DNA from 3 places in the Halalkalibacter krulwichiae genome. Region 3 is predicted to be linked to each of the others. Evidence: predicted binding sites of a transcription regulator. Region 3 holds the regulator's gene; each other region holds the start of a gene.
What was found. The regulator Rex, encoded in region 3, represses fermentation and respiration genes when NADH is low (regulators of the CRP and FNR family bind a similar motif). The targets are predictions, from matches to a motif close to TTGTGAAATATTTCACAA.

Region 1 (10,576 bases), 1.9 Mb from region 3:
GTCTATTTGAAATTAAGGTGCTATTTTCTGAAAGAAGGCGACGGCCTTTATATGTAGAAATCAATAATATATCTAGTCAAAGCTACTATCTTTATCCTATTTATAATGGTGTTGCCTTTTTAGGATGCTTTATCATTCGCACGACAAAGAGCTTTTCTATTTATGATCGAATAACACTAGAACAAAGTAGCTCTGTACTAACTTTAGAACTGGTTAAAACACAAACAATAACTGAAATTTTCTACAAAAAAATTCACGAACAATTTCAAGGTTTGCTAAACACTCAAGATGCTGACCAACTTATGAAACAAGCCCAAGAACTAGGTTTAAACCCATCCGCTCATTATGTCATTACTATATTAGAAATCCCTAACTATTCTGAGTTGCAATTGCTAGAAATTGAAATACATCAGCTCGTTTTAAAATTAAAAGCTGAACTAGTCTCTATGGAAAAAGTGATATATGGTTTTCATAATAAAGTCATTTTACTTTTCTCCACTCACGACCTAGACCAATTCAAATACATTCAACAGAAACTTCTTATTATTAAAAAGGAATGGGAGAATAACAATGGATCTCCTTTTCGCGGAGGGATTAGTTTTGCTTATAAAGGTCTAGAAAAACTCTGTACATGTTACGATGAAGCCACTAAGACCATATCATTTCTATCTACCCGAAATAAATCAGAAGTTATTTGTTACAAAGAAATTGGATTAAATCGTTTGTTTCTAAACCAGTCTACTCAAGAGATTGTACAATTCATCAACGAAGTTTTTTTACCGCTGAGGTCCGATAATGAAAAAAACAAAGAATTAGAAAAGACACTTGTAAAATACATGGAAAATAATCGATCAGCTGTGAAAACAGCAGAACAACTCCACATCCATATTAATACTTTATACCAACGTATTAAAAAGATAGAAGAATTAATTCAGCTGAACTTAGATAATAATGAAGATACTTTGAAATTACAATTAGCATGCTATTTACGATCGACTTATTATCAAACATAGTAGCACCCACTTTATTTAAGGTTAGATTAGAGATTAGTAAGGAGAAGGAATATGATTTGGGATGTCCTTAATATCATCGGAACGATTGCTTTTGCATTAAGCGGTGTGATCGTTGCTATGGAAGAAGACTATGATCTGATAGGTGTATACATATTAGGACTTGTTACCGCCTTTGGAGGCGGTGCGATCCGAAATTTACTGATAGGAGTTCCCGTTTCTAATTTATGGGCACAAGGCTCACTGTTCACCATTGCAATCATCGCTATGTCGTTAGCCTTTTTTTTACCCAAATTGTGGGTTAATCACTGGAAGAAAACAGGGATATTCTTTGACTCCTTAGGCTTAGCCGCATTTTCTATTCAAGGGGCCATTTACGCATCAAATATGGAACATCCGTTAAGTGCTGTTTTAGTAGCTGCGGCTTTAACTGGTACGGGAGGAGGAATGATACGAGATATTTTAGCTAGGAGAAAGCCATTACTTTTACAAAAGGAGATTTATATTGCGTGGACAATGTTAGCTGGACTCGGGATAGGATTAAACATAGTTACAGGAACAGTTGGAACATTACTTTTATTCCTATTAATTGTCCTCCTTCGAATGCTTTCCGTTCACTATCAATGGACATTGCCACGGAGAAAGGTAACTGTTAACAAATAATAAGTTAATATAAAATTAAGTACTATCGTTAAGATTCATTGGTGAGAGACTTGTAACAAAAAATAAGCGCAATGCTTCATCTAAGCTTTGCGCTGTATTTTTAATAATTATTTAATAATTGATTAAAATATTTTATTGTAGCATTGCCGTCAGATCCTCTTCAACCGTAGTAATTAACTTTAAATTAAAGGCATCTTGCAAAACCCCTAGTACTCCTGGCGTGATCCATTCAGGGGGCTTTGGCCCAATTCGTACATCTTGAATTCCAAGGCTAAATAAACCAAGTAATATGGCAACTGCTTTTTGTTCAAACCATGATAGGACAATGCTAACTGGAAGTTCATTTACTTCACAATCAAATGCATCTGCTAGTGCAAGAGCTATTTTAACAGTAGATACAGAGTTATTACATTGTCCTAAATCAATATATCGTGGGATATCTGTATCTGCTACGGTGCCAAAATCATAATCATTAAATCTGAATTTTCCACAAGATGTTGTAAGTATGACTGTGTCATTTGGCAATGATGTTGCTAATTCTCGATAATATTTTCCTCCTGGTCCTGGGGCATCACAGCCAGCGATCACGAAGAACTTTCGAATTTTTCCTGCTTTTACTGCACTTACTATTTCAGGAGCAATGCCAATGACTGTTTCGTGATGGAAACCTGTAGTTAGCTTTTCATCACTTTCAATGTTTGCATCTGGAAGTGAAAGGGCTTTTTGAATGAGTGGTGTGAAATCATCATTTATAATTTTCTCAACGCCTTCTAGGCCCGCAATATCATAAGAAAAGAAGCGGTCAGAGTATGTGCCTTTAATTGGCATTACACAGTTTGTCGTAGCAAGTATAGCACCTGGGAATTTCTCAAATAAGCGTCTTTGATCAAACCACGCTTTACCAATGTTGCCTTTTAAGTGGTTGTATTTTTTTAATTGTGGATATCCATGGGCAGGTAGCATTTCTGAGTGTGTATATATATTAATCCCTTTCCCACCTGTTTGCTTTAGTAGCTCCTCAAGAGCAAACAAATTGTGGCCAGTTACGATAATCGCTTTTCCTTCAACTTTATTTTGAGAAACGGTTACTGGTTCAGGAACACCTAGTCTACTTGTATGCGCTTTATCTAATAACTCCATTACTTTAACTGCAGCTGACCCTACTTTCATCGCCATATCAACATGTTCTTGCAAATTAAAATTTGAATTTGTTAAAGTCATATATAAAGCTTCGTGTGTAATCGCATCTACCTCCGGGTCAGAATATCCAAGCTGTCTTGCATGGGTCGCATAGGCAGCAATCCCTTTTAATGCAAACACTAATGTGTCTTGCAAACTTGCAATATCTTCATTTTTGCCACAAACTCCAATTATTTGACAGCCTCCAGTAGGTGTTTGTTCACATTGATGACAAAACATTCTCATCGCCTCCGAGCAGTTAATTTGTTACCTTCTTAATATGTATTTTATATACATCTTTAAGAATCCTCTGTGACTTTGATCACAACTCTTCAATTATTTATCTTTTTTAAACAAAGGAAAAATCCATTGAGATTATTCTCAATGGATTTTTCTATGAATTTAATATTATTTGAGCCTCAGTAATTTTTTGTTCAGAAGGTGGTTCCACTCCTTCTAATGGATACTCTAACCCTAATTCTTTCCATTTATAAACCCCTAATTTATGATAGGGCAATATTTCAACTCGCTCTACATTTTTCAGGCTGTCAATAAATGAACGCAATTTTAGCAGATCATTTGAATCATCGCTAATACCAGGAACGAGAACATGTCTTAACCAAATTGGGATATTGCGATCAGATAAGAGCTTGGCAAAGCTCAATATATGCTCATTTTTCATCCCAGTTAACATACGGTGCTTCTTTGTATTAATATGTTTAATATCAAGCAAAATTAAATCAGTTAATTCTAGTAACCGATCAAGTTTACGTAAAAATTCAGGGTGTTCTTGAAAACAGCCGCCCGATGAATCAATGGTCGTATGAATGCCAAGCTCTTTGCACTTTGAAAAAAGCTCAATTAAGAAATCTATTTGTAATAGAGGTTCTCCTCCTGAGACTGTAATGCCACCATTACTACTTTCAAAGTATGGTAGATAATGTTGCAAATCATTTATTATCTCGTCAACTGTCATGGATTTTCCTTCTCCAATCTTCCAAGTATCTGGATTGTGACAAAATTGACAGCGTAATAAACAGCCTTGCATAAAAACGACATAGCGCAGCCCTGGACCATCTACTGTGCCGCATGTTTCAATCGAATGCACCTTTCCAATCATATAAACCCCTCATTTTCTATTAAGTCGAAAGCAGGAAACTGAGATAAAAAGTGTTTTATTGAAGATACGAACGAGGCCACATAGAGAATTCTATTTCCGTAGCGGATGCTACGCATCTATTACGTTCGGATTTTTCATTAATAACAACTCTTTTATCTCGGCTTCACTTCCTTCTACATACTTTTATACTTAAAGTGATTCGTGGAATGTCCGGTTTATGACATCAATTTGTTGATCGCGTGTTAGTTTAATGAAGTTTACAGCATAGCCTGACACACGTATCGTTAATTGTGGGTATTCTTCCGGATGCTCCATTGCATCAATTAATGTTTCACGATTAAATACATTTATGTTAAGGTGATGACCACCTTGCTTCGCGTAGCCATCTAAGATTCCTACTAAATTGCCAATACGATCGTTTTCTTCTTTTCCTAGTGCTTTTGGTACGATGCTAAATGTATTTGACACGCCGTCTAATGAAGATTCATAAGGAATTTTCGCTACAGAAGTTAAAGAAGCAAGTGCCCCTTTCTTATCACGTCCATGAAGTGGATTAGCTCCTGGAGCGAATGGTTCTCCAGCTTTCCGTCCATCTGGTGTATTACCTGTTTTCTTTCCGTAAACAACGTTACTTGTAATTGTTAATACAGACATCGTTGGAACAGCATTACGGTATGTTCTATGTTTCTTCAATTTGTCCATAAATGTTTCGACAAGCCAAACAGCGATTTCATCGACCCGCTCATCATTGTTCCCGTATTTCGGGTAATCCCCTTCAATTTCATAGTCTACCGCTATACCATTTTCATCACGTATAACCTTGACTTTCCCATGCTTAATTGCACTTAAGCTATCAGCAGTTACAGATAATCCGGCAATTCCGCAGGCCATTGTTCTAAAGATTTCTTTATCATGTAATGCCATTTCAATACGCTCATAGCTGTATTTATCGTGCATATAATGAATAACATTTAGTGTATTCATATAAAGCTCAGCTAACCAATCCATCATCGCGTCAAACTTTTCAAGAACGTCATCGTATTCTAAGTATTCTTTTGTAATAGGTGCAAATGCTGGTCCCACTTGTACTTTAAGTTTTTCATCTACGCCACCATTAACAGCATATAACAGCGCTTTTGCTAAATTAGCTCTCGCTCCAAAGAACTGCATTTGCTTACCAATTCTCATCGCACTTACACAACAAGCAATTCCGTAATCATCTCCGAAATGCGCTCTCATAATATCATCGTTCTCATATTGGATCGAACTTGTTTTGATTGACATATCTGCACAGAAGTTTTTGAAGTTTCTTGGTAATTGATCGGACCATAAAACGGTTAGGTTGGGCTCTGGAGCAGGTCCCAAGTTTTCGAGAGTGTGCAAGAAACGGAATGAACTTTTCGTTACTAGTGGTCTACCATCTATACCAACCCCACCAATCGATTCTGTTACCCATGTCGGATCACCACTAAACAATTCATTGTAATCTGGTGTTCTTGCAAACTTTACTAGCCTTAGTTTCATAACAAAATGATCTACTAATTCTTGTGCTTCAACTTCAGTCAACGTACCATCCTGTAAATCACGTTCAATGTAAATATCTAAAAACGTCGAGGTACGACCTAGACTCATTGCAGCTCCATTTTGTTCTTTAATGGCTGCTAAATAAGCGAAATATAACCATTGAAATGCTTCTTTGGCCGTTTGAGCCGGCAATGAAATATCAAATCCATAAGATGAGGCCATTGCTTTAAGTTCTTGCAACGCTCTAATCTGTTCAGAGATCTCTTCACGGTCCCGAATCACTTCTTCTGACATAACTCTACTAGTTGACTCTAAGTCTTTCTTTTTTTCTTCAATTAAGTAGTTCACTCCATAAAGAGCCACCCTACGATAATCTCCAATGATTCTTCCGCGTCCATATGCATCAGGTAACCCTGTAACGATTCCTGCTTTACGCGCTAAACGCATCTCAGATGTATAAGCATCAAATACTCCTTGATTATGTGTCTTACGATAATTTGTAAACGTCTCAATTACTTCAGGATCAACTTCATATCCGTAAGATTTACATGAATCAATTGCCATACGAATTCCACCATATGGTTGAAGAGAACGCTTAAATGGTTCATCCGTTTGTAACCCAACAACAGTCTCTAATTCCTTATTTAAGTATCCTGGTTCATGGGAGATGATACTAGATACAATCTCTGTGTCCATATCAAGAACACCACCATTTTCTCTTTCCTTCTTAGTAAGGTCCATAATTTGTCCCCACAGTTCGCTTGAACTTTCCGTAGGCCCTACTAAAAAACTTTCATCTCCCGTATATAGTGTATAGTTTTGTTGGATAAAATCTCTAACATCTACAAGATGCTGCCACTTGCCTTTTTTAAATGTTCTCCAATAATCTGTCATACTGTATCCCTTCTTTCATAAGGTTGCGGACATTTGTGATAGTAACCGATATCACAGATTGAGAAGATTTTACATCTGTCATATCGGTAAGAAAGCTAACTTGAAAGGAATTCCTCTTACTTATAAGCTTATAGAAAAAGGATTATTTAGAATGTGATAATAATCACAATCACTATTAATAATTTTGTCAATATAATGACATCGTCTCCTAAAGATCGATAATAATGTCATCTCCCACTTCACGTACCGGAAAAGTTCTTACATGACCTTGGTCAGGAGCTTGTACTTGACCATCTATTAAGGAAATCTTCCAATCATGAATTGGACAAAATAGATAATGATCACTTACTAATCCATCCGCAAGTTTTCCTCCTTTTGGATGAGGACTTTTATTTTCAATGGCATAGACCTCTCCACTAGCTAATCGAAATACAGCTAATTCTTCGCCTTTATACAGAATAACTTGTCCTATACCCACTGGAAATTGATCGATATTTTTTATTTCTATTTGCTTTGTTAAAGTTGACATTTTTCCTTTCTCCTTTCTTATTTAGAAACAGTAAATGCTTGACGCTTTGTGTAATACGTATCACGAATATTTTCATCCTCAATTGCTTTTTGCCAAGGCTCTTCGTAACGATCAAGCGTTTTATTAAGTCTCTCATTTAATTCTTTTCGTTTTCCTTGGTCTTCAAGAACTTCTTTTACATGTTCTAAGCCGACACGTTCAATCCATTGTGAAGTGCGTTCTAAATACAATGCTGTTTCACGATAATATTGTAAATAGGCACCTGTTAATTCAAATACTTCATCTTCAGTCTTCACTTTACATAAAAGATCGCCAGCTCGGAGATCAGTACCTCCATTACCTCCAACATATATTTCCCAACCACCGTCTAAACCAACAACACCAACATCCTTAATCCCACCCTCTGCACAATTTCTTGGACAAGCTGAAACACCCATTTTCACTTTATGCGGGGTATCAAGTCGTTCGAATCTTTTCTCTAGTTCAATTCCCAGACTCATTGAATCTTGAGTTCCAAACCGGCAGAATGTTGCACCAACACAAGTTTTTACAGTTCGTAATGTTTTCCCGTATGCATAGCCTGAAGGCATCCCCAATTCTTCCCAAACAGCTGGTAGATCTTCTTTTTTCAATCCATATAATCCAATTCGTTGTCCGCCTGTTAATTTCACAAGACCTACATTGTATTTATCTGCCACGTCTGCGATCTTTCTTAAGTCCTTGGCAGAAGTTATTCCTCCATACATTCTTGGAATGACCGAATATGTCCCATCTTTTTGGATATTGGCATGCATTTTTTCATTTACTAAGCGTGAATTCCTATCGTCAATATAATCAGGGTGCACCATTCCAAGGAAGTAATTTAATGCCGGACGACATTTTGAGCAGCCTTCTTCGTTCTGCCATTCAAGGACGTTCATTACTTCTCTAATTGTTGTAAGTCCTTTTTCACGAATTTCTGCAACGACTTCGTCTCTACTTAATGTAGTACATCCACAAACGGTTTGTTTTATAGCCGTTTGATCAAAGTCAGCACCAAGCGTATATTCGAGAATGTCTTGAATGACAGGCTTACAACGTCCACAAGAACGCCCCGCATTTGTACATCTTCCTACTTGTTCAACAGTTGTCAAACCTTCTTTTTTAACGGCTTCGACGATTGTTTGTTTAACGATTCCATTACAACCACAAACAATCTCATCATCTGTCATTGAAGCAATGTCATTCGCTTCGTCCTGACCTGTTTTTTGTAAGAAAGAAACCGAAATGAGATCTTTCACATCATCTTTATTCATCAACATTCTGAATAACCGATTGCTATCTTTTGTGTCGCCATATAGAACGATTCCAACTATGCGATTATCACGTATTTGAACTTTTTTATAAATTCCTTCAAATTCATTATGAACAACGATCGACTTTGAGGTTGGATCATCAATAAATTCTCCCGCAGAAAATAGATCAATTCCTGAAACTTTTAATTGAGTCCCTGTAATAGACCCTTCATATCCTTTTCCTTTGTTGCCAGTTAACAGTTCAGCTAATACTTTGCCTTGTTCATACAATGGCGCTACTAACCCATAGACAATTTCTCGATGTTCTGCGCATTCTCCAATCGCATAGACATTAGGAACGGATGTTTCCATAAAATCATTGACGACTATTCCACGGTTTACAAAAAGACCATTTCTTTCAGCAATTGCTACGTTTGGTTTAATACCAGCTGCCATGACAACTAAATCAGCTTCAATTTCTGTTCCATCTTTAAAGCGAACAGCTGTCACACGTTCTGATCCTAATAACTCGACTGTAACTTTTTCCATCAGGAAATTCATACCTTGTTTTTCTAATTCATTTCTTAGCATTGTCGCGGCAATCGTATCTAACTGTCTTTCCATTAAATGCTCCGGCAAATGAACTACATCCACTTTCATACCTAAATGAATAAGCCCCTTTGCTGCTTCTAACCCAAGCAACCCCCACCAATTACAACAGCTTTCTTAAACTGTTTTGCCACTTTGATCATTTGTTCACAATCAGCTATATCACGAAACCCTATTACACCTTTTTTGTCAGCTCCCTTCACAGGTAAGATAAAAGGTACTGACCCTGTTGCTAGAATTAATTTATCGTAATCTACTTTTGTTCCATGCTCTGATATTACATGTTGCGCGTTCGTATCTATATCAACAACCGATTCCCCAGTATAGAGAGTAATGTCATTCGATTCGTACCATTGCCAATCGTTTATAATTGTTTCTTTAAAACTCGCTTCACCTTGCAATATATTTGATAGCTTAATTCGGTTGTAGTTTGGATGTGGTTCTGCCCCAAATATTGTAATGTCATATAAATCAGGATTCACTTTTAATATTTCTTCTATAACACGAACACCAGCCATTCCATTTCCGACCATTACTAATTTTTCTTTCTTCATGTTTATCCCTCCATTTTGTTCAATAATTCACAATGTATTTGTTACACTCATAATATGACTTTTACTTAGAAATTAATGTGATAACAATCACATTTTCAATTTTTTATATTTCTTTTTTATTGAAAGAATTAGCTTCCTTTATATATTGTTTTGGTTTTCGAGATATTCCGGTACATTCTTATCTTTTTATGTGATACATATCACTTTCAACAGTTCTTTTTGTTTGTATGATTTGTTTTGTAATCATGTTTAGATAAGAAGCAATTTTAAAAAAGAATTTGATAAAGTTATTATTGGAGGAATTATCATGGCACGAATAACAGAATGGCAGCCAGAAAATCAAGAGTTTTGGGAAAGGGAAGGAAAAAGACACGCTCGAAGAAATTTATGGATCTCAGTTCCAACATTATTACTTGCTTTTGTTGTATGGCAAATATGGTCCGTAGTTGCTGTCCGCTTAAATGATATCGGTTTTCAATTTACAGATGAACAGCTGTTCACTTTAGCAGCAGTACCTGGTTTAGTTGGTGCCTCATTACGATTTATTTACACTTTTGCTGTTGGCAAATTTGGTGGTCGAAACTGGGTCGTCTTTTCAACAGGTATATTATTACTGCCAACAATTGGAATTGGGTTTGCGGTTCAAAATCCAGAAACACCATATTGGCTTATGTTAACTCTTGCGGCATTATGCGGACTTGGTGGAGGTAATTTCTCTTCCGCTCTTGCAAATATTAGTTTCTTCTTCCCTAAAAAAGAGAAAGGAACAGCTCTAGGAATTAATGGCGGATTAGGAAATATGGGGGTTTCAGTTGTTCAATTTGTTACTCCGTTAATTATCACAGTTGGAACGTTTGCCTTTATCGGTGGTGAAGGTCAAGTCTTAGCCAATGGTCAAGAGATTTGGTTACAAAACGCTGCATTTATCTGGGTTGTCCCAATTATTATCATGACAATCGTTGCTTATTTCGGAATGGATAATCTCCCAACTGCAAAACAATCTGTAAAAGACCAATTTATTATTGTGAAACGAAAGCATACATGGATCATGACCATTCTCTATGTTGCTACTTTTGGCTCATTCATTGGATATGGGGCAGCCTTCCCATTACTATTAAGATCACAATTTCCTGAGTATGTTGCGTTAGCCTTTTTAGGAGCTTTTCTAGCCGCGGCTTTCCGTCCTGTTGGTGGGTGGGTTTCTGATAAATTTGGTGGCG
Region 2 (10,576 bases), 1.9 Mb from region 3:
GGGTTAAGTGAGCAAGAAGCTCAATTTATTAAAACTTGTGTAAATGAAAATCAATTTGATTTGAACCAAATCTCTCTTAAATAAAGAAGAAGGAGTCTTAAAAGGGTAGCCTGCTAAGACTCCTTTTTTATTTTCAACCTTTTAAATTATATAAGGAAATCTTGAAACGTTAATTAGAAGATGATCGTTTCATCAGTAATTAGGAAGAAGGTGAAACGAAATGTTATATTTTACGAAAATTTCCACTGTGCTTTCATATTTTTTACCGTTTGTAACGAAGAATAAAAAGGATGATTCTTGGGTTCCCTCTCTAGTTCCAACTTTAACAGGCAGAGTAACAAAGGTTGAGGAACAGTGGTTACTAATTGACCATACTGTATATATTGATATAAAGGAGGCGAAGATGTTCGATCAGGAGCATGTTTCCTTAAAATTAACAGATATTGAAGAAGGAGATGTTGTTCACATTTGGACAATTGAACGTAATTTAATTCAAACAACTCCAGCGCTTGGTACAGCAAGCTATGTTGAACTCCAGGAAAAAGAAATGTGATAAAACGACCTATAAATTCATTTATTAATAGTTGATGTGTCAAAAAGATATTTGGCACATCTTTTCTTTTTTTTTTGCTAGTTTCCAAAAAAAGGTTTTATCCTTCGTGAATACATGTTATAGTGTGTATATAGATATATACACTATAACAGTTGGAGGGGAAAGAATGGATTTACTTAATGTCATTTGGGCGTATGTGCTTGTATTTATTTTATCAGCTATTCCTTTTTTTGAAGCATTAGTCGTGGTTCCACTAGCGATTCTTGGTGGATTACATCCACTACTAGTTACTGTAATTGCAGTCATTGGAAATTTATTAACCGTTTATTTAGTGATTGTATTTATTGAAAAAATTAAAAGTTGGCGTAAAAAGAAAAAGAAAGATGAAGATCAAAAAGAAAGTAAGAGATCAAGAAGAGCACAAGTGATTTGGAAAAAGTACGGATTACCAGGTTTAGCATTAATTGGACCATTTTTTGTTGGAAGTCATTTAACGGCGTTAATGAGCATTACGTTAGGAGGCACGAAAAAAGGAGTTGCTTATTGGATGACGATAAGTTTAGTTGCTTGGTGTATAGGATTGGCTATTTTAGCTTATCTAGGTTTTGATTTACTTGGCTCGGGAGATCGAGGGTTTATCATAGAAATTTTCAATCGTTAAAGGAGAAAGAGTATGTGGATGCAAACATGGTGGTTAGTCAAAAAAGAAATGATTAATAAAGCAGGTAGTATATTCTTAACAGCTTTATTCGTTATGTTAGTAGGAGTTATCACAGCAACGATGTTGGGTCAATTCATAGAAGGGCAAAGATCTAATCAATTTTTGTTAGATTTGATTTTTATCGGGATAACTCCTTCATTTGCAGCTTTAGTTATGTCTGGTCCCTATTTAACGTTTCAAACGATTAAGACTGATCCTTTTACAAAGGTAATGGGTTTTTATCGGTCGTTGGCTATCCCATTTCGTGTTCTTGTATTAAGTAGGACTGTCTTTATGTTGTTTACTTTAGTTGCCATGTCAGCTGTATATTATCTGACTATCTTTTTAAGGCTACAAGTATCGTTTATAGCATTATTTGAAGTTAGTAATTACCTGATGTTTGCACTTTTTTGGTTTGGTTACGCATTAGCCTTAGGGGGGATTAATTCCTTTATTGAATATGGAACGAGTGGCAAAATGCTGTATATCTTTAGTTTTGTTATGACAATAAGTGTAGTAGCGTTTGTATTGTTGTTTTCATTAACTTTTCATGTTGGTTTCGTTGAGCTCAGTATTCGGTTACTTGAACAATATCAATGGTATGCTGTATGTTTATCTTTAGTCCTTGGATGTTTAGGTTTTACCTTATGGTATAAACTCTTATATATCAGGTTAGGGACACGAGATTATGTGTAGGGAGAGGAATAAATGAAGCTGCCAATTCGTGTTTCAGAAGAAAGCAGAGAACCTATTTATCACCAAATTGAATCGCAAATTAAAGCACTTATCGTAGGCGGGCAGCTTTCACCAGGAACTTCACTTCCTTCTATTCGAGCTCTAGCAACAGAATTAGGGTGTAGTGTCATTACGACAAGAAGAGCATATCAAAACCTTGAAATAAAAGGGTTTATTAAGACTGCTCAAGGAAAAGGAACATTTGTTAGAGAAGTAGAAGATACTGTCCAAAAGGAAACTAAGCATAAAGCTGCATATGATGCTTTTAGAAAAGCGATCTCACAAGCAGAACAACTAGGTTGTTCAAGAGAGGAAATGCAAATGATCTTTCAGCAACTAATGAAGGAGGGGAAATAATGGTTTCTGTTTTAACATTGAAGGAAGTAGTCAAAACCTATCCTAGGTTTACGCTCGGACCGTTAAACCTAAACATTGAACAAGGAACAGCAGTAGCTGTTATTGGACCTAATGGTTCAGGTAAGAGTACTTTGTTTAAGTTAATCATGAATATCATAAAAGCTACTGATGGAAAAGTTGAGCTATTTGGTCAAGTAGTTTCGACTGAAGATAGTATATTAAAACAGCAGGTTGGTTATGTAGGTGATCGTCTCACACCTTTTGGGGATTTGAACGTAAAGAAGTTAGCAGCATTCATTTCCTATTGGTACCCCAATTGGGATCAGAAGAAATATGAGCATTTGGTCAACAGATATGAAATAGATGAACAAGAAATATTTCAAAAATGTTCGAAAGGAACTCAGAAGAAGATCGAGTTTATTTTTGCGTTAGCCCATAATCCAAAACTCCTTTTATTGGATGAACCATCAGCAGGAGTGGATCTTCTTTCACAACGGAAAATGAAAGAAGATTTAACTAACTATATGGAAAGCGGATTTAACTCAATTATGATGTCTAGTCATACTTTAGATGAAATAAAGCATCTCTGTGATTATTTATGTATGATGGATAATGGTAAAGTCCTTGATGTACTAGAAAAGGATGTTATACAAGATAATTGGGCTAAATTGTGGGTAGATCATTTACCTGAGGCGCTATTAAATGAATCTTGGATACTGAAAATTGAAAATGAACCGCTTCAAATTATATCGAATAACCGAGAAGAAGCAGAACAAGTTTTGGCGGAAAATAATGTAACTATTCAGCACATGCAAAAATTAAATATTGACGAAGCCATTGAGTACTTATTATATAGATCCCGAGAAAAATCAAGTAATTAAGTTAAAAAACTTTTCGTTTTTGATTAAGGATGAAAGGGAGATAAAGGAATAAAAATATGAAAAACACTAGAAATTCTAGTGAAATAATATACCAAGGGTAAGGTCCTAAATAGTCAAGAATACTTGGATTTGTAGGCTTGCGCGCAAGAAACATGTAGTTTGTCCCCGTATATATATTAACAATAAAAGCTAGAATGGCAAGAACATTTAACAAAGCGAATGATTTTATTAATGACCTAAAAGTTACTCTGAATTGCATAACCCAGACCATATACAAAATTGAGAAAATGATCGCTATATGTGCGACAAAGAAATGAATAAAACGAAAATGGGGAAATGTATAAAAAAGATCAGGCGTTAGAATTGCTTGTATAGCGCCACCTAGGCCAAAGAAATAAACAAACTCAAAAAGTAAAAAGTTTTTTGTCGCTAACATGAAAATACAAAGGTACAAACTTATTGTACATAACTGTAAAGGCAAGTTATAGCGAATGTCCCATTGGCCGACAGCAATACTCCAAGCTACAATACTAATTTCAGAAATCACTAACAGTACTATGAACAGCAGGTGACTATATTTCCTCACAAAATAGTGATTTCTGAGATGATAAAAAAGAGTCGTAACCAAAACAAATGAACTTATTGTATAAATGTGCACAGGTGATAAGAAAAAGTTTTTGTCCACGTGCGTTGTCATATCAAAAATGGAATCCATCATTACACCTTCTTCGTAACAGACTCTAAATGACGAAAACGGGAGCGTTTATACTTTTTATAGTGAAGTTTTATTTCTTTTTCGGATAATGAATTTTTTTCTAAATCAAATCGATCAAGAAATTTAATGAAAAGAGCAGCGGTATTAATCGCATCATCAATTCCTCTATGAGATTTACCTGTGAGTTCAATTCCGGCAATATTCAAAGCATTTTTTAAACCGATCTGATTATTAATATCTTCTGAAAGCATCTTGCTAATAGGCTTTTGAATGTCATTATAATTAACTAACCAATCTAATGGGATCTTATATTGTACAGATTGATTTATAAAATGGGCCCGATCATCTTTTCCCCAAGAACATAAATAATATTCATCGGTACCTAACCATTTTCGAAATTGTTCAATCCCTATATTAAACGGAACAGCTTTTTTTGTGTCCTCTTCACTCATTTTAATGAATTTTCTCGTACTTTTAGAAATTTGGCCCCTTTTGGGAGTGATATAAACTTGAAATTGATCAGTAATCGATCTTGATTGCAGATCAACTTTACATGCTCCAATTTCAACGATTTCACTTGGCTGCCCTTTTCTAAAGCGTTTCATAAGCTCAAGATCAAAAATTACAGCTATCATTATTGACTCATCCCTTTACAGCAATTATTTTCAGTCTCTAATGGAGCAGGATGTTTCGTAAAATAACTTGTCACCTGCCCCCAAAAAAAGAGTAAGTTAGAACCAAAAAGTACACACAATTAATTTCACGTACTGTAGTACTTTTAATAATGTGGATTACGATTCATAAAGGTTAGGAGCCAGTTCAACAGTAATCCCATGTTCTTCCGGCACAATCGTTCCTTTTTTTAGATGTTGATATATTCGTAATACAGATTCATCTTTACGTTTGGATTCAAACATGATATCCACTTCACGGCTACCGATTAAACGTAGAAAATCAATAAAGTCTTGTTCTAATATAAAATCATGATGGGCTGTATCTGTCTCTGCATTTCTTCCTGAACTTATATGCATTTTTGGGCGTCCAACAGATTCCCATGATTTAAACACTGTGGTTAGAGCTTCAGTTAATTCTAATTCACTAGATGGGTTACAGCGATTATGGTGGTAATCGAATAAAATAGGAATACCTGTCTTTTGGTAAATATCGATTACATCTTTGATATGGAAAGTTTTATCATCGTTTTCAAGGCGTAATTTCGATTTAATGTCTTTTGATAAGGTTTGATAGGTTTCAATAAAACGTTCTTTTGCTTCTTCTTTATTCCCGTAAGCTCCTCCAACATGAATAATCATATCAGTTCCCTTTACTAAGTTTAAAACTTTACTATGATACTCTAAATCCAAAATCGCTTTGCGAACGATTTCAGGGTTAGGGGAATTTAAAATGCTGTATTGACCTGGATGCATTGTGAGTCGCAAACTATATTTGCTTGTTAAAGTTTTGATTTGTTTTGTTATATTTAAAACATCAGGGTCTTGTTCCCATACCCAAGTCATTATTTCATGTGTAGCAAAAGGAACTAAGTCACTACTTATTCGATAGAAATAAATGCCCTGTTCAATATTCCAGCTAATGTTTTTTAGAACTTCATTAAAGTTATGTATCGTAAGTTCTTTAACTTTATTTAAGCCTTCATTTTCTACCGTTTTTAATCGACATGTTTTAAATTTTGAAGGAAGTGTTAAGTTAATACATGCATATCCAATCTTCATCAAAATGCCTCCAACTTGTCTTAGTGATCATGATGTTAGTATGCCACAGGAAAGGGCAATAATGAATAACAACATTTCGGTCTGTTGATTTTTTGTCGTCATACCATTTATAGGTGAAATGATAACCTGCTTAAAGAGTGTTAGAATAGCTATTAGTAAAAGGGGGGCGGAAGTTGAGAAAGGTAATAATGAACATTCCACTTTTTAAACATTTAACAAACCAAGAAATCGATGAACTTTTATTGATAACTCATGAAAGACGATATAAAAAGAGAATGGTTATCTTCATGGAAGGGGAACAACGAGAAGCTGTCTATTTTATTAAGTATGGAAGTGTAAAGGCTTATAAAATAGATGAAGAAGGAAATAAGCAAGTAATTTCTTTATTGAAGGAAGGTGATATGTTTCCGCATGTTGGCTTTTTTGATCAATCGCCCTATCCTGCAACTGCTGAAGTCGTTAGTGATACGGAGCTATTAGTGATAAGGATTAAAGATTTTGAACAGTTATTACTTAAACGGCCACAAATGTCTATTAAGGTTATGACTGTGATGGGACAAAAAATAATCGATTTACAAAATCGAATTCAAGACTTCATCTCAAAAGATGTACAGCAACGCTTTATACAAGTAATTATCAAAATGGCAAGCGAACATGGAAAAAAACACGAAAAAGGCATTTATTTGGAGGTACCTTTAACAAATCAAGACTTTGCTAATATGGTGGGTACTACAAGAGAAACAGTGAACCGAATGTTGACACAATTAAGAAAGAGAAAAGTTATTCACTTAGAACGAGATGGAATCTTAATATACAATATAAATGACCTATCATAAAACCCATGCTGACTTAAAGATTTCGACTTTAAATTAGCATGGGTTTGTTTATCTTTTTCGTTTGTTATTCGTTACTAGCCTCTTGCTCTAATCTTGGAAATAGGATGTTATTCTCAAGATGGATATGCTCAAATAAGTCAGCTTCTAATTCTTGCAACTTTAAGTACATTAGTGTATAGGTTGTGCAAGCTCCTTCTGGTAGGCTATAGTCATTTGTAATTTGACGTAATTCTTTTAATAATGTCCCTGCTGATTCGTGTTCATCTTCTAATTCAGAGATGGTTTTCAAGGTGGCATTTAGTTTTGTTTGAGCCCTGCTACTTTCGTAATCAATAATGTTTGGGAACACCCTTTCTTCTTCTTCAATTAGGTGATGTTCTAGTTCAAGCTTTAATTGATGAAAGAGGTGATAAACGTCTTTCAATTCTTTTCTTTTTTTACCATGGACTCGATATACTTTAGTAACGAACTTTGCAAGTTCAGGTAATGTTTCATTTAGATAAACATGATGTGTTGTTATTATATAATTGATAAGGGTCGGATAGCTTGCTTCTCTCCAATTAATAGACTCATTGCTTGAGTAGGCTTCAGAATAGAGAGAGTTCAGTTTATTTAATACTTCTTCTTCATTTAGATGTCGATCTTTTATAGCCTCTGAAATTGGTTGGTTTCCTCCGCAACAAAAGTCAATTTTGTATTCCTTAAGCACCTGACTCGCTTTAGGAAATTTTGTTACTATATCACCCGTTTTTGTTGTTCTGAAAAATACTTGTTCCATTTGATAACCTCCTCGTATTTTATTACAAATTAACTCTAACTTTTTCTGTCTTAACAAAAGGTGATACAGCTCACATAAAAAGTGACAATCTCGTGAATGGAGTTATTGCCAATTTTATTGTGATAGACTTCACTCCTTTTTTCTTTAATTACCATTATCATGTCTTTAGAAAGAGAAAGGAGTGGTTATCTGTGATCCAGCAATATCATCAAAATCCTTTTATTGTTATTTGGGAAGTAACAAGAGCGTGTGCGTTAAAATGTCTTCATTGTCGTGCTGAAGCACAACATTTACGGGATTCTAGAGAATTGACTTTACAAGAAGGGAAAGCGTTAATTGATCAAATCTATCAAATGAATAATCCATTACTTGTTCTTACCGGAGGAGATCCATTAGTTAGAGAGGACCTTTTTGAATTAATCGAACACGCAGTTAAACGAGGAGTCCGAATCTCTATGACACCGAGCGCTACTCCTCGAGTTACAAAAAAAGTGATGGAAAAAGCTAAAGTAGCTGGGTTATCTCGATGGGCGTTTAGTCTAGATGGCCATAATAGAGATATTCATGATCATTTTAGAGGAACAAAAGGGTCATTTGATTTAACAATGAAAGCCATCCGACATTTAAAAGAATTGAAGATGCCATTACAGATTAATACGGTTGTTTCGAAATTTAATGTTAAACATATGAGGGAAATAGCTGAATTAGTAAGTGAGTTAGAGGCAGTACTGTGGAGTGTATTCTTTCTTGTACCTACAGGAAGAGGTAAAAACCTTCAGCCTATTACCCCAGATCAACACGAGGAAGTGATGAATTGGTTAGTTGACTTGAAGAAAACAGCATCTTTTGATATTAAAACAACTGAAGCACCGTTCTTTCGAAGAGTCTTGATTCAAAGACAAGGAGAAAATAGTAACTATAAAATGAACTCAAGCCATTTAGATCGCGATTGCTTAGGTCGAGCTCAAAATGTTAATGATGGTAATGGCTTTTTGTTTATTTCACACATTGGTGATGTTTTTCCTAGTGGCTTCTTACCAATTAATTGCGGTAATATACGTATAAATGACCTTGCAACTATTTACCGGGAGCATCCTGTGTTTACTTCGCTAAGAAATCCATCACTTTATAAGGGAAAATGCGGAACGTGTGAATATAAATTTATTTGTGGTGGTTCTCGTGCTAGGGCTTTTGCAGTAACAGGTGATTATTTAGAAAGTGAACCGTATTGTAACTATATACCAAGAGCTGTGCAGTTTGGAAAGGTTGAAAAGGCTGACTAAGGAAAAGCGCGATTCCTAGTCAGCCTTATGAATTACATCAGAACAAGATAGAGAACAAAAAATATACAACCATTTACAATTTCAATTATACCAATTTTCATTGGTTGTAATTGTTTCTTTCTTGAAGTTAACCAATCTTTTAATGCACTAGGCAAATAGGCAAACGTAAAAAGGGGAATGCAGAGCAGCGTTGGAACTAGTAATAAAAGTAGATGGAATAAATGAGATTTTTTCTTGAATTGTATGTTTTTACGTTCACGAATTAATGACTTTACATAGAACGCACTTGCTGTAAAATAAAAAGCTACGAGTATCAATAATAGAATGACTTCTATTGTATAGGGTGCAACGATTGCATAAGACGCAACTCCTCCAAGTGTAAATGTTATGATTCCGCTAAGGTTGTTCCATAAGCTTCTTTCATTCTTTTTATTAATGAAATAAATATTAACTAAAAGAAGAGGAAAAAGGCATAATCCAAGCCAAAGTAAAAACGGATAAATCCAAATGATCGGTATTAGAAATATACAAGCAACAACTGCATACAAAATTAGCCATCGGAACATTTCTTGATTACGTTTTTTATTGCGGTAAATAGTTAACAGTGGTGTAGAAGCTAAATAGAGAAAAAACCAACCGACAAATAACGGGATGTGGACGAGGCTAGGTGTTGAAGTAATGACTCCAAGTAAGAAAGGTAAGAAAAACATCATCCACGTACCGTGTTCTTTTGGTAAAACCATTAAAATTCCTCCTTGCTGTATAAAAGCCTTTATCAATGTTTTCAATTTAACGAATTAGATCATTTATGACTGTAATAAAGATCACACTGTACTCTTTAAACTAAGCTTCAGTTAGTAATCATGTTTAGGAAAAAGAAGGGAATTCAGTGGAAAAGAAAGAAGTAAGTGGTCAATATTTTATTTTAAGGAGTTGTAGTATATTGAATCATTATCGAGCCTTGGTATTTGATTTAGCTAAAGATCAGAGCGTTATAAGCATACAAGAAAGAACGAAAAGAGACCTTGCCGAGGGTGAGGTTACAATTAAGGTTTCTTATTCAAGCGTGAACTATAAAGATGGTTTAGCAACCATTCCTAAGAAAATTATTCAATCTTATCCCTTAGTGCCGGGCATTGACTTAGCGGGTACGGTTATTGAATCGCGTGATGAACGCTTTTCAAAAGGAGACGAAGTGATTGCCACAAGTTATGATATAGGGGTATCACATGATGGAGGTTTTAGTGAATTAGCAATTGTCCCAGCCAATTGGGTTGTGTCTTTACCAAACGGGTTAACGTTAAAAGAAGCTATGATTCTTGGGACTGCAGGCTTGACAGCAGCTTTATCGATCCAACGCTTGGAGGAAAATGGCCTGTCACCCGAACAAGGATCGGTGTTGGTGACAGGTGCAACAGGTGGAGTTGGTAGTTTAGCTGTAAACATGTTAGCTCAAAGAGGGTATAAAGTAACAGCAAGTACGGGAAAAGAAACGGAGCATGATTACTTAAGAGAACTAGGGGCTACTGACGTAATTCACCGTGATCTATTTCTTAGTGAAGAGAAAAGAGTATTAAGAAAAGAACTATATGCAGCAGCGGTGGACCCAGTTGGCGGGAGGACGTTAGAGCATATATTAACTCTAATTAAATATGGTGGTTCGATTGCTAATAGTGGTTTAACTGGAGGAACAAAGGTAGAAACAAGTGTTTTTCCATTTATATTAAGGGAGTAAATTGGCTAGGAATAGATTCTGTATATTGCCCAATGCCACTAAGAGAAAAAGTATGGGCAAGGTTGGCAACTGATTTAAAACCAACACATCTTCATTCTGACATTGTAAACGAAATTACATTAGACGAATTACCAGTGACTCTTCAAACCATTTTAAACGGGGATGCTCGAGGAAGAACTATTGTGAGATTATAGTCCACTCTTATAAATAGAATGGTATAATTCAGAGAAAATGGAAGATCTATGTTGAAGTTATATTCTAAGTATGTTA
Region 3 (10,576 bases):
ACTTTTATCAGGTTGGATGCTTTCTGTAACGACATGTCCTTTTTCTTGTAAATCAAGTTGTTCACGTTGATACATTTCGTCTTTTTTCTCAAGGTAATAATCATAATCTCCAAGGTAATTAGTCATTTGACCATTCTCAAGCTCTGCCATTCGAGTAGCAATACGGTTAAGGAAATACCTATCATGAGAAACGAATAACAATGTTCCTGGATAATCTATTAACGCATTTTCGAGTACTTCTTTTGCATCAAGATCTAAATGGTTTGTCGGCTCATCAAGAATGAGCACGTTCGCTTTTTGCATCATTAATTTAGCTAAGGCGAGTCTTGCTTTTTCTCCACCGCTTAGTGCAGAAACAGGTTTTAATACGTCATCACCTGTAAACAGAAAGTTACCGAGTACTGTTCGAATTTCCTTTTCTGGTTCTAGAGAATAATCATCCCATAGCTCATGAAGAACTGACTTGTTCGATTTTAAGTTGGCTTGTTCTTGATCGTAGTAGCCAATGGTTACATTGCTGCCAAATTTAATAGAACCTTTTTTAAGAGGGATGGCATTCATTAACGTTTTGAGTAGTGTCGTTTTTCCAGCTCCGTTTGGACCAATTAAAGCAACACTTTCACCTTTATCAACGGCGAGTTCAAGATTTTGAAAAATCGTTGCTTCACCATAAGCGACTTCAAGGTCGGTAGCTCGAATTACTTCATTTCCGCTTTGACGCTTTATGTCAAAAGAGAAGGAAGCGGACTTTTCCGATCCTGACGGGCGATCTAGTAACGTCATTTTCTCTAATTGCTTTCGCCTGCTTTGAGCACGTTTGGTAGTAGAAGCTCTCGCAATATTACGCTGGATAAAGTCTTCTAATTTTGCAATCTCACCTTGTTGTTTTTCAAACTGTTTTAGTTCCTGTTCATACCGTTTCGCTTTCTCTTCAAGATAAGCACTGTAATTTCCAGGATATTTCGTTGATTTTGTTCTTGAGATTTCGACGACTTCAGTCACAATTTTATCTAAGAAGTAACGATCGTGGGAGACGATTAAGATCGCGCCTTTGTAAGAGACTAAGTACTGTTCAAGCCATGTTAAAGTGGCGATGTCTAGATGGTTTGTCGGCTCATCAAGAATTAGAATATCTGGTTTTGTTAAAAGTAGTTTCGCCAGTGCGAGTCTTGTCTTTTGCCCACCGCTTAACGTGGAAATTTTCGTTTGGTAATCAAAGTCAGCGAAATTCATCCCTGCAAGGACACCGCGAATATCAGCTTCATACTGATAGCCACCTTTGTCTTTAAAAGTTAATTGCAGTTGGTCATATTCCTTCAGTAACTTTTCGTACTTTGCTTGATCGGAAAGTAAGGCAGGATCAGCCATTTGTACTTCCATCTCCCGAATTTGTTTCTCCATACGTTGAAGTGGTTTAAAGACTGTAAGCATCTCGTCCCAAATGGAAAGATCTGACTCGAGCCCAGTATTTTGAGCAAGATAGCCGAGTTCGATACCTTTTGGAATCATAAGTTGCCCGCTATCGAATGAAATCTGACCAGCTATTATTTTTAAAAGCGTTGATTTTCCTGCACCATTTCTCCCAACAAGAGCGACACGCTCTCCTGTTTGGATATCAAGTTTAATATTTGATAGAATAGGGTCAACGCCAAACGATTTAGATATATTTATACATTGTAAGACAATCATAGGGTTCCTTCCTATCTAGTTAAAATCGATTTTCTACTATATATAAGTGTATCGTAGATTGACTCATTCAACAACTTCATGAACTCTGAATTGAAACGATTACATTCTCTGTGAATTAGTGTACAATAAAAAATACATCTAGAAGGCCAAACTAGATGGTAGCAGGAGGGAGGAAACTTGATGAAAAATGATCAAACCAAGATTCCACAAGCAACGGCAAAGCGTTTACCACTTTATTATAGATTTTTGGAAAATCTTTACGCCTCAGGCAAACAAAGAGTTTCTTCAACTGAATTAAGTGAGGCAGTAAAGGTTGATTCAGCTACAATTCGAAGAGATTTCTCTTATTTCGGAGCACTTGGGAAAAAGGGGTATGGATATAATGTGAATTACTTACTCTCTTTCTTTCGGAAAACATTAGACCAAGATGAATTAACAAAAGTAGCACTAGTTGGTGTCGGGAATTTAGGAACAGCTTTTTTACATTATAATTTTTCAAAGAACAAAAATACTCAAATTGTCATGGCGTTTGATGTAGATGAAAATAAAATAGGAACAAATGTTGGTGGAGTACCGGTTTATCACCTAAAGGATTTCAAAGAAGTAATTGATTCTGATGTTACAGTCGCTATTTTAACCGTACCGTCTGCCGCCGCTCAAAAAATCGCTGATCAACTAGTAGAAGCTGGGATTCAAGGAATTCTAAACTTTACACCGGCAAGATTAGATGTGCCTGAAACTGTACGTGTGCATCACATCGATTTGACTGTTGAGCTACAATCATTAGTCTATTTTCTAAAGCATTACCCTGTGTAAAAGCTTGAACAACATATCGTAAATTCTCTACCAAGGAAAGAAGATTGAAGGATCGTCTCTTTCTTTTTGAACAAAATTATACAATTATCGAGAGTGATTGCCTTCTGTAATCAGAAGGACTATAATGAGAAAGTAATTGGACAAGGAGGTGCTACCTATGGGTTTAGGAGCAGGAAGTATTGCGATTATTGCACTTGTTGCCTTATTAATTTTTGGTCCAAAGAAACTTCCAGAGCTAGGAAAGGCTGCTGGAAATACTTTACGTGAATTCAAGCAAGCGACTAAAGGCTTAGCTGATGACGAAGATGATAAGAAGAAGGATAAAGATAAAGCCTAAGTAGGAAGGGTTTATAAATGGAACATAAAGATATGTCGGTGATGGAGCATATTGTGGAATTGAGACGAAGAATTGTCATATCGCTCATCTTTTTCACGGTCGCACTAATTGCCGGCTTTTTTTTAGCAAAACCTTTAATTATGTATTTACAAAGTACGCCAACTGCACAAGATTTACCGATGAATGCTTTTAAGTTAACGGATCCGATTAGAATCTTCATGACATTTGCCGTTTCTGTTGGCTTTGTTTTAACATTTCCGGTCATCATGTATCAACTCTGGGCTTTTATTAGGCCGGGGCTTCATGAGAAGGAGCAAAAGGCAACTCTTGCTTATATTCCTTTTGCCTTTATTTTGTTTTTATTAGGGATTTCATTCTCATATTTTATTTTATTCCCTTTCATAATTCAATTTATGGGTAATTTATCGGAAAGTTTAGGAATTACAGAGCAATATGGAATTAACGAATACTTTAGTTTTCTCTTTCAAATCACTTTGCCTTTTGGCTTGCTTTTTCAACTGCCAGTCGTCGTCATGTTCTTTACACGGCTAGGGATGATTACGCCAACCTTCTTAGGACAAGTGAGGAAAATTGCTTATTTTGTTTTGTTAGTGATTGCTGGTTTCATTACACCACCAGAGATTATTTCACATTTGATGGTAACCGTACCACTCTTACTTTTATATGAATTCAGTATATGGGTATCCTATTTAACTTATCGAAAAGTTAAAAGATTGGAAGCGGCACGTGAAGCAGAGTTAGAGAAATAACAACCAACATCGCATTGGAGTCCTTTTTTTAGGTGCTTCAATGCGATTGTATTTTTCAGGCGTTATAGGAAGGGTGCGTAAGGTTTTTGACAACAATATGTGAAATATTGAACAATCTTTGACAAGTATCAAAATAGAGTAGCCAAAGTGAGTAGTAGAGCTTATACTATGGATATAGAAAAGGTTGTGAAAATATTCACAAATTAATGTGAAGTGTTGAGCAATCGATAAGAAAATTAGAGGAGGAAGTCATCATGATAGGAAAATTCTTTAGAGATAATAAATATATTGCAGGTGTATGGTTTGTATTACGAGTGTATCTAGGGTGGGCTTGGTTAACTGCCGGTTGGGGCAAAGTAACAGGAGAATTTAATGCAGGAGGATTTCTACAAGGAGCTGTTGCCAATCCAGTATTAAAAGGAGAAGAGCTAATCTATCCTAACTATGTAGCCTTTCTAGAAAGCTTTGCGATTCCGAATGCAGAACTATTCAGTATCGTAGTAGCATGGGGAGAAGTGTTAGTAGGTTTAGGGTTAATCTTAGGAGTACTCACATCAGCAGCAGCGTTTTTCGGAGTCGTTATGAATATCTCTTTCTTATTTGCAGGTACGATTTCAACGAACCCATGGATGATTATGATTTCAATGTTTCTTTTAGCAGCAGGAGCAAATGCTGGAAGATACGGTGGCGATAGATGGGTACTGCCTTACTTGAAAGCAAAAGTCTTCCGTCGTAACAAAGATGATCAAAGCATGAACGTAACTGGGCAATTAAAAGAAGCAGTGTAATCTAAGGGGGTCAACTCGGGAAGAGTTGACCTTTATTAGCGTTTAGCTCTTCTGTTGCGATAAATACTTTCGTGGTATGATAGATTCATTATTTGCTTCGAAAAGCGAAATGGTGTAGGTGAGATCATGAACATATCTGAGAAGTGGTTAGTTGTCATTGCTGTATTACTAGGTTCTTTTACGATGATTTTAAACAATAGTATGCTGAATCCAGCTATTCCCCAGCTTATGGATGTCTTTCTAGCTGATGCCGTTTCGACTGGATGGGTGATTACGATCTTCATGGTTACAATGGGGATGACGGTGCCTGTTACTGGTTATTTAGGTGACCGATTTGGGAAAAAGAAGCTATATATTATCGGCTTATGTATTTTTATTTTAGGCTCAATTTTAGGCTCACAGTCATGGAATTTAAGCTCATTAATTCTCTTCCGGGGCTTGCAAGGAATCGGCGGAGGAATTATGATGCCGTTATCGATGGCTTTAATTTTTGAGGCATTTCCTCGAAAGGAAAGAGGTCTTGCTACAGGGGTATGGGGAGTATCCGCAATGATGGCTCCAACCATTGGCCCAACATTTGGAGGCTTTATCCTTGAAACGATGAATTGGACATATTTGTTTCTAGTGAATGTACCATTTGGCTTAATAGGACTTTGGTTTGCTTTACGGTACTTGCCTCATTCTAAATCGAATAATCGTGTTACATTTGATCGTTATGGGTTTGTGACCGTTACTTTAGGAGTCGGAGCGGTATTATTTGCATTAGGGCGTATTTCTGAATTTGCGCATTTAGGGGAGAGGATGAATCTATTGTTGCTAGCACTAGGTATCGTTCTACTCTATGTATTTGTGCGGATTGAGCGAAAAGTAGAGCAGCCTCTCTTAGACTTAGATTTGTTCAAGATCCCAGCTTATACATATAGCATGATTATAACGTCTATCTCTTCTATTGGTTTGTTTGCTGGTATTTTTTTGATTCCATTATTAATTCAACAGGTTTATCAATTCGGTCCGATTATGACGGGGTTTGTCTTCTTGCCATCTGCTTTATTGACCGGTATTTTCATGAGTATAGGAGGGCGTATTCTAGACCGAAGTGGGGCAACTGGGGTCATTTCTTCTGGGCTTATTATTGTGACTATTGGAACATTTCCACTAGGATTCCTGACAGTTGAATCGTCGCTAGCTATTGTCTTTGTTTGGATGGCAATACGAGGGATTGGGATGGGACTAAGTGGAATGCCCTCAACAACGACAGGGATGAATGCAATCCCAAACCATTTAATTTCAAGAGGCTCTGCGGTGAACAACGTAGTTAGACAAATGAGTTCAGCATTTGGAATTGTCTTTGTTTCTATCTACTATGAAGTAAGAAGGGGGCAGCTCACAGCGAGTATGAACTCTTTTGAAGAGGCGAGCATTCAAGCGATAAATGAAGGGTTTATAGTTGTATCCATTTTAACAGCCTTAACAATTCCAATCGCCTTCTTATTAGAAAGAGCAGCTCGCAACGATGAAAGGAAGATGCGTTCAAATTCATGAGACTTAAAGTAATAAACCCTGTTACTCTAAAGTAACAGGGTTTTACTCGTCTTAATCTTTTTTCTTCTTATTCTGCTTTTGCAATTGTTTAATGACTTTTCGTAAACGGTAAAACCGATAAGCAATCATGAAATCAATCGCAGCAAAGGAAACAATTAAATAGCTCCAGAAATTCCATCCTGAGGTGCTCACATTTTGAATGGCGAAGAAGACGAGCAGTACGCCTATAGAAAAATATAGGAGCGCCATTGTAATGGGAGATGCTCTCATAGTAATCCTCCAATGATGATAATTGATGTTTGCTGAATTTGTTCAAGCTGTTCCATCCAATCTTCTAGTCGATCAGCAAGAAGTACATTTACTACTGCTACAAATAGGTTAATCGCTACATGAGCGATAATTGGAACAAGAATTCGGCCAGTTTTTACATATAGAAAAGCAAATACTAATCCCATTGCGGTATATACAAGCAAATGTGTAAAGTCCATATGAACAGCAGCAAAGATCAATGAACTTCCGATACCCGCAATCCAAAATCCAAAGCGTTTATAAAGTGCACCAAAAATAACTAATCGGAACACAATCTCTTCAAGGATTGGACCAATAACAGAAACAACAATAATAAAAGCAGGAAACGCTTTTGCAAATTCAATGATTGTCTCTGTGTTTTCTGAGCCAGGCTCTATACCAAGAACAAACATTTCAATTAATGCAGCAGCATATTGAGCAGCGAAAACGAGAAAAACCCCAATAACCGACCAGCGAATGGCTTCGCCTCTTGTAGAACGACCAGCACGAGCATGGCGGTGCTTGATATCTGGCTTAAGAAGAAACAATATGATTAGTAATCCAAGCGAAAACGAAACCATACTCCAAATACCAGGAATTCGTTCCACTTCTACTCCTAAAGAAATAAGAAGCGGCATCCCGACAATGGCAGAGAGCTGCATTAAAGCGTATGTAATTAGAATCCACCAATAACGTATATTCAATGTACAAAGCTCCTTTAAACCGAGAATGTAATAATTTCATCAACATATTTTAACATAAGTAAGGTAGAAAAGCAGAAGGAAAGCCTTACGATTGCATCGAAACAGTATAAACGGAAATATTTTGGATATGATAAAGAAGGTTTGAGACAGGACATGTTCTCCATAAGTTATGTAAAAGACTAACTGATTATGAGCGATTGTTTGGGGAGCTTGTTTTTTACATATTAAGAAAAACAAAGCAATGTAAATGTTTTGTAAGCGTAAAAAAATTTATGTAAAACACTTGCAAAACGAATCAGATGTTATTATTATAATAAATGTGTTAGCACTCATCGAAGTCGAGTGCTAATAAATAAAAATTTGTTAACAGTTTGAAGGAGGGTGTTTTCCTTGTTAAAGCCATTAGGTGATCGTGTTGTCATTGAATTAGTTGAATCAGAGGAAAAAACTGCAAGCGGAATTGTACTACCGGATTCTGCAAAGGAAAAGCCTCAAGAAGGGAAAGTCGTTGCTGTTGGTTCTGGTCGTGTGACTGAAAATGGCGAGCGAGTTGCTCTTGAAGTAAGTGAAGGAAATACTATTATCTTCTCTAAATATGCTGGGACAGAAGTGAAATATGAAGGCAAAGAATATTTAATTCTTCGTGAGAGCGATATTCTTGCAATCGTTGGCTAAAAAATTTATGAGCTAAAGCTCTACATATACTATTAAAATTTTAGGAGGTTATCCCATGGCTAAAGATATTAAGTTTAGTGAAGACGCACGTCGCTCAATGCTTCGTGGTGTAGATGCACTTGCAAATGCTGTGAAAGTAACACTTGGACCAAAGGGACGTAACGTGGTTCTTGAAAAGAAATTTGGTTCTCCATTAATTACAAATGATGGTGTAACTATTGCTAAAGAAATCGAACTTGAAGATGCATTTGAAAACATGGGTGCAAAGCTTGTTGCTGAAGTAGCGAGCAAAACGAACGACATCGCTGGGGACGGTACAACTACAGCAACAGTTCTTGCTCAAGCTATGATCCGTGAAGGTCTTAAAAACGTAACTTCTGGTGCAAATCCAATGGTTATCCGTAAAGGAATTGAAAAAGCAACAGCAGCTGCTGTTGAAGAGTTACGTAAGATTTCTAAGCCAATCGAAGGCAAAGCTTCAATTGCACAAGTTGCAGCTATTTCAGCAGCTGATAATGAAGTAGGCGAAATCATTGCTGAAGCTATGGATCGTGTTGGTAACGACGGCGTTATCACAATTGAAGAATCTAAAGGTTTCTCTACAGAGCTTGAAGTTGTTGAAGGTATGCAATTTGACCGTGGATATGCATCTCCTTACATGGTAACAGACTCTGACAAAATGGAAGCTATTTTAGATAACCCATATGTTCTTATCACAGATAAGAAAATTGCTAACATCCAAGAAGTTCTTCCTGTTCTTGAGCAAGTAGTTCAACAAGGTCGTCCGATCCTTATCATCGCTGAAGATGTTGAAGGGGAAGCTCTAGCTACATTAGTAGTGAATAAATTACGTGGTACATTTAATGCAGTAGCTGTTAAAGCTCCTGGATTTGGTGACCGTCGTAAAGCAATGCTTGAAGACATTGCGATCCTTACAGGTGGTGAAGTGATTACAGAAGACCTAGGTTTAGACCTGAAGTCTGCTAATATCGCTCAACTTGGTCGCGCTGGTAAAGTTGTTGTAACAAAAGAAAATACAACAATTGTTGAAGGTGCAGGCGAAGCTGATCAAATTGCAGCTCGCGTGAACCAAATCAAAGCTCAACTTGAAGAAACAACTTCAGAGTTTGACAAGGAAAAGCTTCAAGAGCGCCTTGCTAAACTAGCTGGTGGTGTTGCCGTTCTTAAAGTTGGTGCTGCTACTGAAACAGAATTAAAAGAGCGTAAACTACGCATTGAAGATGCATTAAACTCAACTCGTGCTGCTGTTGAAGAAGGTATCGTAGCTGGTGGTGGTACTGCACTTGTCAACGTAATCAAAGCTGTTCAAGCTGTTCAAGCTGATGGCGATGAAGCAACAGGTGTAAACATCGTTCTTCGTGCTCTAGAAGAGCCAGTTCGTCAAATCGCACACAACGCTGGTCTTGAAGGATCTGTTATCGTTGAGCGTCTTAAAGGTGAAGCAGTTGGCCAAGGATTCAATGCGGCAACTGGCGAGTGGGTAAACATGGTTGAAGTTGGTATCGTTGACCCAACTAAAGTTACACGCTCAGCTTTACAACACGCTGCATCAGTATCAGCAATGTTCTTAACGACTGAAGCTGTAATCGCTGATAAACCAGAAGAAAACGCTGGTGCTGGCATGCCTGACATGGGCGGCATGGGCGGTATGGGTGGAATGGGCGGCATGATGTGATGACTGCTCAACCCCATGGTATATAAGGGTTTTTGGAGTGATTTGCTAACAAAATGCTAACACGAGTTAAAGGAATTGAGGCTTCTCAAAGGTTGATTAAACTATTGAGAAGCCTCTTTTTTTATTTTATTTGGTTATATCAATGAGCTTCAATTGAACTTTTAATGGAAAAGTTTCAAATAAAAAATAAAGAAATACTATTGAAAATGTTCAGAAACATTGTTATTATCAATGTAAGCGATATCAAAAACCGGTTTCAGAAATCGGTTTTATAATTAAAAAGGGTGAATGGTAGAATGGCGACTATAAATGATGTAGCTAAAAGAGCTGGTGTTTCAAAGAGTTCTGTATCAAGGGTATTAAATGGGAATTTTGAATACATGTCTGAAGAAATGAAAAACAAAATTTTAAAAGCTGTGGAGGAATTAAATTATAGACCTAATTCAGTAGCGCAGAGCTTAAAAAAGAAGTCCACACAAACTATTGGAATTATTATTTCTGATATATCTAACCCTTTTTGGTCTGAAGTATTAAAGGGAGTTCAATACGAATGTACACGTAGTGGATATGGTTTAATGGTGAGCAGTTCTGGAGAAGACGCTAAGGTCGAACTGGAAAATATTATTACATTAAAAAATAAACAAGTTGACGGATTAATTATTAATACGACTGGAAGAAATATGGATTTATTTAATCAATTAGAAGATGAGATGTATTCCTTTGTATTTTTGGATCGCTTTAATGATGATTTGAAAACAGATACAGTAATTGTTAACAACATCTTAGGGGCAAAACAATCAGTACAATATTTAATTGATCAGGGGCACAAACGAATAGCAACGCTACTATACCCAGTTGAAAATAAAAGTCCAAGGATAGATAGATTGGAAGGTTATAAGCAAGCATTAAGTGAGAATAATATTCCAATTGATGAAGATTTAATTAAAATATGCTCCCAAAAGAGTGAGAGTGGTATAAAAGCAACGAAAGCGTTGCTTTCCTTACCCAATAGACCAACAGCCATTTTTTCTACAAATACATTATTAAATTTAGAAGTACTTAGAGGTGTAAGGGAAGTAGGGTTAAATGTTCCAAAAGATGTATCACTATTTGGGTATGATGACTATCCATGGGTACCACTATTAGATCCACCACTTAGTACTGTTGCACAACCTGCATATCAAATGGGGGCAAAAGCTACTGCTTTGTTAATTAATAGAATGAAAAGAAAAAGAAAAACAAAGCCTAGAATTGTTCAATTAGATCCAGAA

Region 1: the regulator Rex is predicted to act here: its motif matches at 6,542-6,559, upstream of pflB (formate C-acetyltransferase).
Region 2: the regulator Rex is predicted to act here: its motif matches at 7,406-7,423, upstream of BkAM31D_RS10715 (TIGR04053 family radical SAM/SPASM domain-containing protein).

What each region holds. Positions count from the first base shown of each region.
Region 1 covers NZ_CP020814.1:2,188,757-2,199,332, reverse strand. Annotated here, with positions in the region: gene BkAM31D_RS11030 (helix-turn-helix domain-containing protein) at 1-1,013, shown strand, start outside; gene BkAM31D_RS11025 (trimeric intracellular cation channel family protein) at 1,065-1,673, shown strand; gene hcp (hydroxylamine reductase) at 1,806-3,092, opposite strand; gene pflA (pyruvate formate-lyase-activating protein) at 3,247-3,972, opposite strand; gene pflB (formate C-acetyltransferase) at 4,162-6,390, opposite strand; gene nirD (nitrite reductase small subunit NirD) at 6,599-6,919, opposite strand; partial or broken gene nirB (nitrite reductase large subunit NirB) at 6,937-9,356, opposite strand; gene BkAM31D_RS10995 (NarK family nitrate/nitrite MFS transporter) at 9,664-10,576, shown strand, end outside.
Region 2 covers NZ_CP020814.1:2,124,406-2,134,981, forward strand. Annotated here, with positions in the region: gene BkAM31D_RS10660 (hypothetical protein) at 1-84, shown strand, start outside; gene BkAM31D_RS10665 (hypothetical protein) at 221-553, shown strand; gene BkAM31D_RS10670 (small multi-drug export protein) at 720-1,214, shown strand; gene BkAM31D_RS10675 (hypothetical protein) at 1,227-1,949, shown strand; gene BkAM31D_RS10680 (GntR family transcriptional regulator) at 1,962-2,345, shown strand; gene BkAM31D_RS10685 (ATP-binding cassette domain-containing protein) at 2,345-3,226, shown strand; gene BkAM31D_RS10690 (YwaF family protein) at 3,228-3,944, opposite strand; gene BkAM31D_RS10695 (3'-5' exonuclease) at 3,944-4,576, opposite strand; gene uvsE (UV DNA damage repair endonuclease UvsE) at 4,733-5,674, opposite strand; gene BkAM31D_RS10705 (Crp/Fnr family transcriptional regulator) at 5,848-6,510, shown strand; gene ric (iron-sulfur cluster repair di-iron protein) at 6,575-7,288, opposite strand; gene BkAM31D_RS10715 (TIGR04053 family radical SAM/SPASM domain-containing protein) at 7,480-8,571, shown strand; gene BkAM31D_RS10720 (YwiC-like family protein) at 8,604-9,314, opposite strand; partial or broken gene BkAM31D_RS10725 (acrylyl-CoA reductase family protein) at 9,515-10,500, shown strand.
Region 3 covers NZ_CP020814.1:261,734-272,309, forward strand. Annotated here, with positions in the region: gene BkAM31D_RS01440 (ABC-F family ATP-binding cassette domain-containing protein) at 1-1,689, opposite strand, end outside; gene BkAM31D_RS01445 (redox-sensing transcriptional repressor Rex) at 1,870-2,505, shown strand; gene tatAY (sec-independent protein translocase protein TatAY) at 2,663-2,842, shown strand; gene tatC (twin-arginine translocase subunit TatC) at 2,860-3,612, shown strand; gene BkAM31D_RS01460 (DoxX family protein) at 3,867-4,400, shown strand; gene BkAM31D_RS01465 (MDR family MFS transporter) at 4,527-5,942, shown strand; gene BkAM31D_RS01470 (YdiK family protein) at 5,994-6,212, opposite strand; gene BkAM31D_RS01475 (CPBP family intramembrane glutamic endopeptidase) at 6,209-6,892, opposite strand; gene groES (co-chaperone GroES) at 7,325-7,609, shown strand; gene groL (chaperonin GroEL) at 7,665-9,305, shown strand; gene BkAM31D_RS01490 (LacI family DNA-binding transcriptional regulator) at 9,602-10,576, shown strand, end outside.